Regions from separate parts of the Chromobacterium phragmitis genome, predicted to be linked through region 2. Evidence: riboswitches for the same ligand, from Rfam matches in the RefSeq annotation. Region 2 holds a riboswitch; the other holds the start of a gene.
The links. A riboswitch is a leader RNA that binds a small molecule or an ion and turns the genes downstream of it on or off. The one in region 2 is predicted to bind glycine.

Region 1 (4,360 bases), 1.6 Mb from region 2:
GGCGATGAAGTACGCCGGCGGCGACAGCGGGGTGAAGATCTTCGAGTTCATCATCCTGCTGGCGACCGCCACTACGCTGCTGCCTTATGCGTTTTGCTCGATGGCGCTGATCGCCATCATGTTGATGCGCGGCAAGGCGTTCGCGCCCAAGGATTACATCGCGCCTGGATTTTTCTCCGGCATTGGCTTTATTTATTCCTTGTGGGCCTTGTATGGTTCTGGCGCCGATATTGTTATGTGGGGCATGTTGCTATTGTTGCTGGGTTTGCCGATTTATGTCTGGCAGCTAAAAGAACGCCATGCGAATTGATGGTGTCTGATTTGGAATGAAACGAACGCGGCAAGTTTTGCCGCGTTTTATTTTGCCTGGTCATTTTTCGGTTTTATAAGATTTAATGATTTATTCATGCATTTCTGGCATTTGGGTCAGTTTCGCCAAGCCTTGCATTTAATTGGATTGGGCGCGGCATTATCATCTCCTCGCAGTTCGTCGGTCTTTTAAAATCGTACTGAAAAGGATGACTTGTATGGGAAACAAAATGCCTAATGACGGTCAGCTGAAGCGGGGTGTGAAAGATGACGCGCTGGTATATTCATCTGATCCCGGCACGCTTGTGAATGGACAGGTGTGGGGATTGGGCGCGGCGGAAAAGACGTATGCCGTCAATCATTTTGATGCGGCAGTTGAAGATAAGCTTTTTTCCTATACGCCGGGCCGGGTGGTGAAAAACGTTTTCAATAAGTACGAAAGCAATGAGTTTCAAGTGGCTTGCTACTATACCGACTGGTCGCAATACGACAGTCGCTATGGGAATGGCCCTGGCGATCCAAGTGTCAATTATTCGGTCGGCGGGCGCGGTACCGATGCGATGCGTCTGCAGGCCATGGGACCATTCGACAAGATCGTGGTCGGCTTCGCCGGCATCATCGGCGACGAAGGGGAAAAGAAGCCGGTGATAGACAAAGCCGCCATCGATTTCGGCATCGCCAGCGGCCCGGCCGACTTGCCGAATCAACGCGGCAAGGCCACTTTCACCGACAGTTGGGGCGATGTGCTGTCTTATATCAACTGCGGTTTCAACAGCTGGGTGAGCAACGACGCGATTGCCATGTTCCACCCTGACCGGGCGCAAGGCCTGCTCGGCGCCTTGGTCAAGCTGAAGCGGAGCAAGCCGGATCTGCGGATATCGCTAAGCCTGGGCGGCTGGACCATGAGCCAGGCCTTCCATCACATCGCCAAGGAGCCGGCATTGCGCACCGTGCTTGCCCTTAGCCTGAAGCGCATTGTCGATGCCTTCCCGATGTTCACCGATCTGGACATCGACTGGGAATATCCGGGCGTGCCGGGCGCGCCGGGTAATCAATTCGGTCCAGAGGACGCCCCCAATTTCGCGGCGCTGATCCGGGAAATCAAGGCGCACTTGCCGTCCATGCATTTGAGCATCGCGGTCAACGCCGAACCGGCCAAGATGGCGGCGGCCGATATTCCTTCGTTGTTGGCGGCAGGGGTGGAAGGCCTCAATGTGATGTGCTACGACTTTTTCGGCACGCCTTGGGCCGAACATCTGGCGCATCACACCAATTTGCGAGGCAATCCTTCCGACGCCAGCCAGAACTCCGCGACGAAGGCTGTGGACTACCTGCTGAGCCTGGGCGTGGCGCCGAAAAAGATTTTCCTCGGCTATGCCGCCTACAGCCGCAACGCGCAACGCGCCAGGATCGATGGCGTTTCGCCGTTGCGCGGCAGTTATCAGCCCTACCCGGATCAAACCACGGTGGGTAGTTTCGAGTCTGGCACCACCGAATGGCCGGATGTGCTGTACCAGTACATGGACTTCGAAAATCAGACCGGCCGCAATGGTTTTCAGCTGTATACCGACACGGTGGCGGACGCGGATTTCCTGTATAACAGCCAAAGCCAGGTATTCATGTCGCTGGATACGCCGCGGTCGGTGAAGGCCAAGGCCGAGTATGCCCGCTCCAAGGGCCTAGGCGGCATGTTTGTCTGGACTGGCGATGGCGATAGCGGCTTGCTGACCAACGCTGCGCGCGAAGGCCTGGGTTGCCGGGTGCAGCAGCAAGTGGTGGATATGGCTCCGTTCTATTTTTCGGGCATCACCGGCGCAGAAAAGGTTAAAGAGGCCTTCCGCAATATCGGCGAAACCGAGCCCAGGGAGTTGCAAAGCATTACCCGGCGCTAAACTGCGCTTTATGATGTTGGGCGGCGGAACACGCCGCTCCCGCTCTTCCAGTGGCTGCCTGATCCATGTGGGCGGCCGTTGTTTTTTTGGAAATGCCGGTGGTTTTCGAAAAATAAATTACATGATTTTTTGCGTTTTTTTTCATAAAAAAACATTTATCGTATTGCTTTGATCTGGAAATAAACTCGGCTTGCCAAGGCTCGGATATTGACACCATAATCGCCGGATCATACAGGAGAGAGCGGCCTTGGGCCGCCGCCGAAGGCGCAAGCGCACCCGCAATCGCTCAGGCAAAAGGACTGTATCATCGGGCCGGCGGCAGCCGGTTCGCGCAATCTGGAGAGCGGCGTCCGCGCGATGCCCACCGAAGGGGCTAACGGCTTATCCGGCCGGAAAATCTCAGGTGCAGGGACAGAGGGGTGTGGTTGATGAGGCTATCCACACTATTCTGCAAGGAACCGCGCCATGACGGCCCCGAAACGTACTCCGCTGTATGAAGCCCACCTCGCCGCCGGCGCCAAGATGGTCGATTTCGCCGGTTGGGAAATGCCCATTCATTACGGTTCCCAGCTGAAAGAGCATGAGATCGTCCGCACCGACGCGGGCATGTTCGACGTGTCCCACATGACGGTGGTCGACATCACCGGACCCGACGCCAAAGCCTGGCTGCAAAAACTGATCGCCAACGACGTGTCCAAGCTCGGCTTCGAGGGCAAGGCGCTGTATTCCGGCATGTTGACGCCGGAAGGCACCGTCGTCGACGACCTCATCGTCTATCTCACTTCCTATGGCTACCGCATGGTGGTCAACGCCGGCACCACCGAAAAAGACCTGGCCTGGATGGAGAGCCAGAGGGCCGGTTTCGACGTGGCGCTGAACGTGCGCCGCGACCTGGCGATGCTGGCCGTGCAGGGCCCCCAGGCCATAGACAAGGTTTGCTCCATCCGACCGGAACTGGCCGACGCCATCCGCGCGCTCAAAGTGTTCCAGGGCCTGCCGCAGGGCGAGTGGTTCTACGCCCGCACCGGCTACACCGGCGAAGATGGGCTGGAAATCATGGTTCCGGCCGATCAGGCCATCGCCTTCTTCAATCAACTGCAAGATGCCGGCGTATCGCCCATCGGCCTGGGCGCGCGCGACACGCTGCGTCTGGAAGCCGGCATGAATCTGTACGGCCACGACATGGACGAAACCGTGTCGCCGCTGGAAGCCGGCATGGGCTGGACCATCGCCTGGGAACCGGCCGAGCGCAAGTTCAACGGCCGCGAGGCGCTGGAGGCGCAAAAGGCCGCCGGCGTGAAGATGAAGCAGGTGGGCCTGGTGCTGGAAGGCCGCGGCGTATTGCGCGAAGGCCTGAAGGTGGTGGTGGAGGGCGTGGGCGAAGGCGTGATCACCAGCGGCACCTTCTCGCCGACGCTGAAGCATTCCATCGCCATCGCCCGCGTGCCGGCCGCTACCGGCGCCTCGGCCCAGGTGGACCTGCGCGGCGCGCTGACCGACGTGCGCGTGGTGAGGATGCCCTTCGTGCGCAACGGCAAGAAAGTTTTCGAATAATCGGGCAACGCCTCGGGGCGACTGCCGTCACCATTGATCTGATCTAAAGCTGGAGAACTTCAAGATGAGCAACATTCCCGCCGAACTGAAATATGTCGACAGCCACGAGTGGCTGCGTCTGGAAGCCGACGGCTCCGTGACCGTGGGCATCACCGCGCACGCGCAGGAACTGCTGGGCGACATCGTCTTCGTCGAACTGCCGAAAGTGGGCGCGACCCTGGCCAAGGATGAGCAGGCCGGCGTGGTGGAATCGGTGAAGGCCGCTTCCGATGTTTACTGTCCGATCGCCGGCGAAGTGCTGGAAGTGAACGCCGAGCTGGAAAGCGCGCCGGATCTGGCCAATAACGAGCCGTACGGCGACGGCTGGTTCTTCAAGATCAAGCCGGCCAACGCCGCGGATCTTGACGGGCTGATGGACGCCGCCGCCTACGCCAAGGAAATCGGCGCCTGATCGCCTGACCGCCCCGCCGTCGCCAGACGCCGGGGCGTTGTTTTTCCCGGCGCGGCCTCGCGCAGGCCGCCGCAAAGAAGGAAGTCCCAAGCATGTCGCTCTCCGAACTCTTCAATCGCCACGAATTCATCGCCCGCCACATCGGCCCGTCCGA
Region 2 (4,360 bases):
CCCTCAACCGTTGTTTGATTACTGGCTGGACGCCTGCCAGCGCGGCATCCTGTACTGGGACACGCTGTACCAGCGCGGCGCCACCTATCTGCAGCACTGCGAAAGCGGCAAGCCGCCGGTGCTGGTATTCGATTACGCCATCATCATGGACGGCCGCGATCTGCCCGATCCCGCCAACTACGCGCTGGCCGCCATCCAGCCGCCAGCCGGCTGCCCCGCCACCGACCCGGCCAAACGCCCCTTTGTGGTGATAGACCCGCGCGCCGGCCATGGTCCCGGCATCGGCGGCTTCAAGATGGACAGTGAAATCGGCATCGCGCTGCAGCAAGGCCATCCCTGCTATTTCGTGATGTTTTTCCCCCAGCCTGTGCCGGGCCAAACCATTGAGAGCGTGGCCAAGGCCGAGGGCCACTTCCTCAAGCGCGTCAATGAGCTGCACCCGGACAGCGACGGCAAGCCTTTCGTCATCGGCAACTGCCAGGGCGGCTGGGCGCTGGCCATGCTGGCCTCGGTCGCGCCGGAACTGGTCGGCCCCATCCTGCTCGCCGGCTCGCCGCTGTCCTACTGGGCGGGCGTGCGCGGCAAGAACCCGATGCGCTACGCCGGCGGCCTGACCGGCGGCACCTGGACCGCCTCGCTGGCCGGAGACCTGGGCAACGGCCATTTCGACGGCGCCCACCTGGTGGAAAACTTCGAAAAACTGGACCCGGCCAACACGCTGTGGAAGAAGGCCTACAACCTTTACGCCAAAGTGGACACCGAACCCAAACGCTATCTCGACTTCGAGCGCTGGTGGGGCGGCCATTACCTGCTGAACAAGGCGGAAATGGAGTGGATCAGCCAGAAGCTGTTCGTCGGCAACGAGCTGGTGCAGGGCAAGATCGCCAGCCACGATGGCAAAATGCGGGTGGACATGCGCAACATCCGCTCGCCCATCATGGTGTTCGCCTCCTGGGGCGACAACATCACCCCGCCGCAGCAAGCGCTGAACTGGATCGCCGACCTCTACGACAATGTGGAGGACATCCGCAACAACGAGCAAACCATCGTCTACTGCCTGCACAACAAGGTGGGCCATCTGGGCATCTTCGTGTCCGCCGGGGTGGCCAACAAGGAGCACAGCGAATTCGCCAGCGCGCTGGACCTGATCGACGTGCTGGCGCCCGGCCTCTACGAGGCGGTGATCGAGGATATCGCTCCCGACGCGCCCGGCCAGGAGTACATCGAAGGCCGCTACATCATCCGCTTCGAGGCGCGCGACGTATCGGACATCCTGGCGCTGGATGACGGCCGCGAAGACGAGCGGGCGTTCGAAGTGGTCAAGCGCGTATCCGAAATCAACCAGGGCGTCTACGACCGCTTCGTCTCGCCCGCGCTGCGCGCCGCCAGCAACGAGGCCAGCGCCCGCCTGCTGCGCGAGCTGCATCCGGCCCGCTTCGAGCGCGCGCTGATTTCGCCGCGCAATCCCTGGCTGTGGTGGCTGCCTGGCCTGGCGGCCCAGGTCCGCGAACAGCGCCGCCCGGTAAGCGAGGACAATCCGCTGTGGCAATGGCAGGAGCGCGTATCCGGCTGGATCGGGCAATCGCTGGATCGCTACCGCGACTCCCGCGACGCCGCGCAAGAGCAGCTGTTCCGCGCCATCTACGAATCGCCGCAGCTGGCGACGCTGGTCGGCGTGCCGCCGGCGGGAGAACCGCGCAGCCAATCGCTGACCTGGGAAACCCGCGAATTGGCGCGCCTCAAGCGCGAGGCCTTGGACCCCAGCTTCGAGCACGGCACGCTGGCCGACGGCTTCGTGCGGCTGATGCTGTATGTCAGCATAGGCATAGGCGTGGTGGACGAGCGGCCGTTCAACGCCATCCGCCGCGTGATGCGCGACGTGCGCCACGAATACCCACTGACACTGATGCAACTGAAGGACATCGTGCGCCACCAAGTGGCCCTGGTGCGGTTGGATGCGCCGCGCGCGCTGCGCGGGCTGGCCCGGCTGCTGCCTGACGCCCGTCCCCGCCATCAGGCCTGGCTATTGGCGCGCGACCTGCTCGCGCTGAACGGCCCCATCCCAGCCGAACATCAGGCGCGGCTGGACGAAGTGGCCAAGGTGCTGGAACTGGATGCCGACGCGGCCTCACGCTCCGCGCTGCCCGCCGCGCCAGCCAAACCGGCGGCCGAGGAAAAGCCGGCCCAGCCTGCCGCCAAACGCTCAGCCCCGGCCAAAAAACCGGCGATGGCGAAAGCCCCGGCGGCCAAACCGGACCAGCCATCCAAGTCCCCGCGTTCGAGCGCCAAACCCGCGGCAGCCAAGGCCAAGCCCGCCTCCGCCCGTAAAGCGCCGGCGAAGGCCAATGGCCAGGCGCCGGGCGCTTCGACGCTGGCGGACGTCGGCAACAAGCAAGGCAAGGCCTGAGTCATGCGCAGGAACCGGGCGCGCCTGGTTCCTGCATTGACTATTCCAATAGCAAAAGCTAATATTCCACTCCTGCGGGAGAGAGGGGCCGCGCCCCCGCCGAAGACGCAAGCTCCCATAATCGCTCAGGCACCCGTACCGCAGCGCAGTATAGATTCAAGCCGATTGGAGAGAGGCCGCCCTGCGCGGCCCACCGAAGGGGCAAGCGGCCGCAGGCCGCGCAACTCTCAGGTAAAAGGACAAGGGGAGAGGCTGTTACCCAACCCGGAAACCGTCCAGGAGTTTGCCTTGTCCATCCATCCGCATTGCCGCGCGCACCATCCGCGCCTCATTCCCGCACGCTGTCCGCCCGCCACCGCAGGCGTTTTCTTGCTTCGCACTCACAAGATTTCATCATGCTGACCTTGATCTACCTGATCGCCATCACCGCGGAAGCGATGACCGGCGCGCTGGCGGCCGGCCGCCGCCACATGGACATTTTCGGCGTAGCCGTCATCGCCTTTCTCACCGCGCTGGGCGGCGGAACCGTGCGCGACATCGTGCTCGGCCGTTACCCGATAGGCTGGACCCAGCATCCGGAATACGTGCTGCTGGTGGTGGCCGGCGGCCTGGCCGCGGTGCTGATCGCGCGCTACATGCGCCACCTGAACCGCTTGTTCCTGATACTGGACGCGCTGGGCCTGGTGGCGTTCACCATCATCGGTTGCGACGTGGCGCTGGGCATGGGCTACCATCCGGTCATCATCGTGATGGCCGGCATGATCACCGGCATCGCCGGCGGCATCCTGCGCGACGTGCTGTGCAACAGGGTGCCCATCGTGTTCCGCCGCGAGCTGTACGCCAGCGTGTCGCTGCTGGTGGCCATCCTCTACCTGGGCCTGAACCGCCTGGGCCTGCAGCACGACTGGAACGTGGTCGCCAGCTTCGCCTTCGGCCTGGCCCTGCGTCTGACCGCGCTGTGGCGCGAATGGCAGCTGCCAGTGTTCTCCTACCGCCACGATCACCACTGACAGCCCGCCCCAAGACGAGAAACGCTCCGTCTCGCGGGGCGCTTCCCATGCCGCCAGTCAACGCCTGGCTATCTCGCAGCCGCAAGACGGGCAGCCGCGCGCCTCCCCGCCCGCCTCCTGCTCCCGCAGGCGGGCGAGCACCGCCTTGCCCGGCAGCAACACGATGCCCTTGCCCGCCGCGAACGCCTTGGCGACCGCGGTGAACTCCCCGCTACACACCACGAAACCACGCTCCACGCCGCGGGACTGCATCACTCCATACAATTCTCTCACCACTGCCACGCCCACTTTCTGGGCATTCCAGCGCTTGCACTGCACCAAGTGGCACTCATCGCCCAGAAACAGCTCCAGGTCCACGCCGCCATCCGCGCCGCTCCCCGCGCGCGCCTCCACCCGATAGCCCTGGCGACGGAACATGACGCCCACCAGAGCCTCGAAATCCTGCCAGGACAACTCCGCCAGTCTGCGCAACGAGGGCTCGCCAGAAGCGCGGCCGCGCTGTCGAAACCGCCGCGCCAACCCCATGACCGAACATGACGCGAGCGCGCCGGGCAAGCCATATCGCAACGACAGCCCCAAAGCGGAAGGAATATCCGAAACAGCAGCCACAGGCAGGTATTGCCTGCCGGCAAACCAACTCAAAGCCGCCAGCGACAGCAGCGTATGCCAGGGGAGATGAAGCGAACGACTGCGGAATGCGCGTCCGCTGATTTTTCTTATGATTCGCATAATATTTCGCAAATAGCATAATCATATCAAAATCAGCAATCAATATAAACAAATAGCCTTTCAATATCCAAACAGTCGGCATTTCATTCCCAAATCCAGTCGTAAGATTTTTGCATGATTTGACAACTAAACGTCATTCGATGTAGACAGTCGGCCCAGATCCCAACTATCAACCATCCACGCCCCCCCATGCGAACGCCAACCACCATATTCC

Region 1: it holds a riboswitch for glycine, as region 2 does, so the genes downstream of both, gcvT (glycine cleavage system aminomethyltransferase GcvT) here and DK842_RS17155 (trimeric intracellular cation channel family protein) in region 2, are expected to answer to the same signal.

What each region holds. Positions count from the first base shown of each region.
Region 1 is NZ_CP029495.1:421,818-426,177, reverse strand. It holds gene DK842_RS02115 (amino acid permease) at 1-310, shown strand, start outside; gene DK842_RS02110 (glycosyl hydrolase family 18 protein) at 453-2,201, shown strand; glycine riboswitch at 2,424-2,513, shown strand; glycine riboswitch at 2,528-2,626, shown strand; gene gcvT (glycine cleavage system aminomethyltransferase GcvT) at 2,667-3,755, shown strand; gene gcvH (glycine cleavage system protein GcvH) at 3,820-4,206, shown strand; gene gcvP (aminomethyl-transferring glycine dehydrogenase) at 4,299-4,360, shown strand, end outside.
Region 2 is NZ_CP029495.1:3,630,312-3,634,671, reverse strand. It holds gene DK842_RS17160 (DUF3141 domain-containing protein) at 11-2,407, shown strand; glycine riboswitch at 2,473-2,558, shown strand; glycine riboswitch at 2,563-2,660, shown strand; gene DK842_RS17155 (trimeric intracellular cation channel family protein) at 2,803-3,417, shown strand; gene DK842_RS23470 (restriction endonuclease) at 3,475-3,888, opposite strand; gene DK842_RS17145 (TIGR02117 family protein) at 4,336-4,360, shown strand, end outside.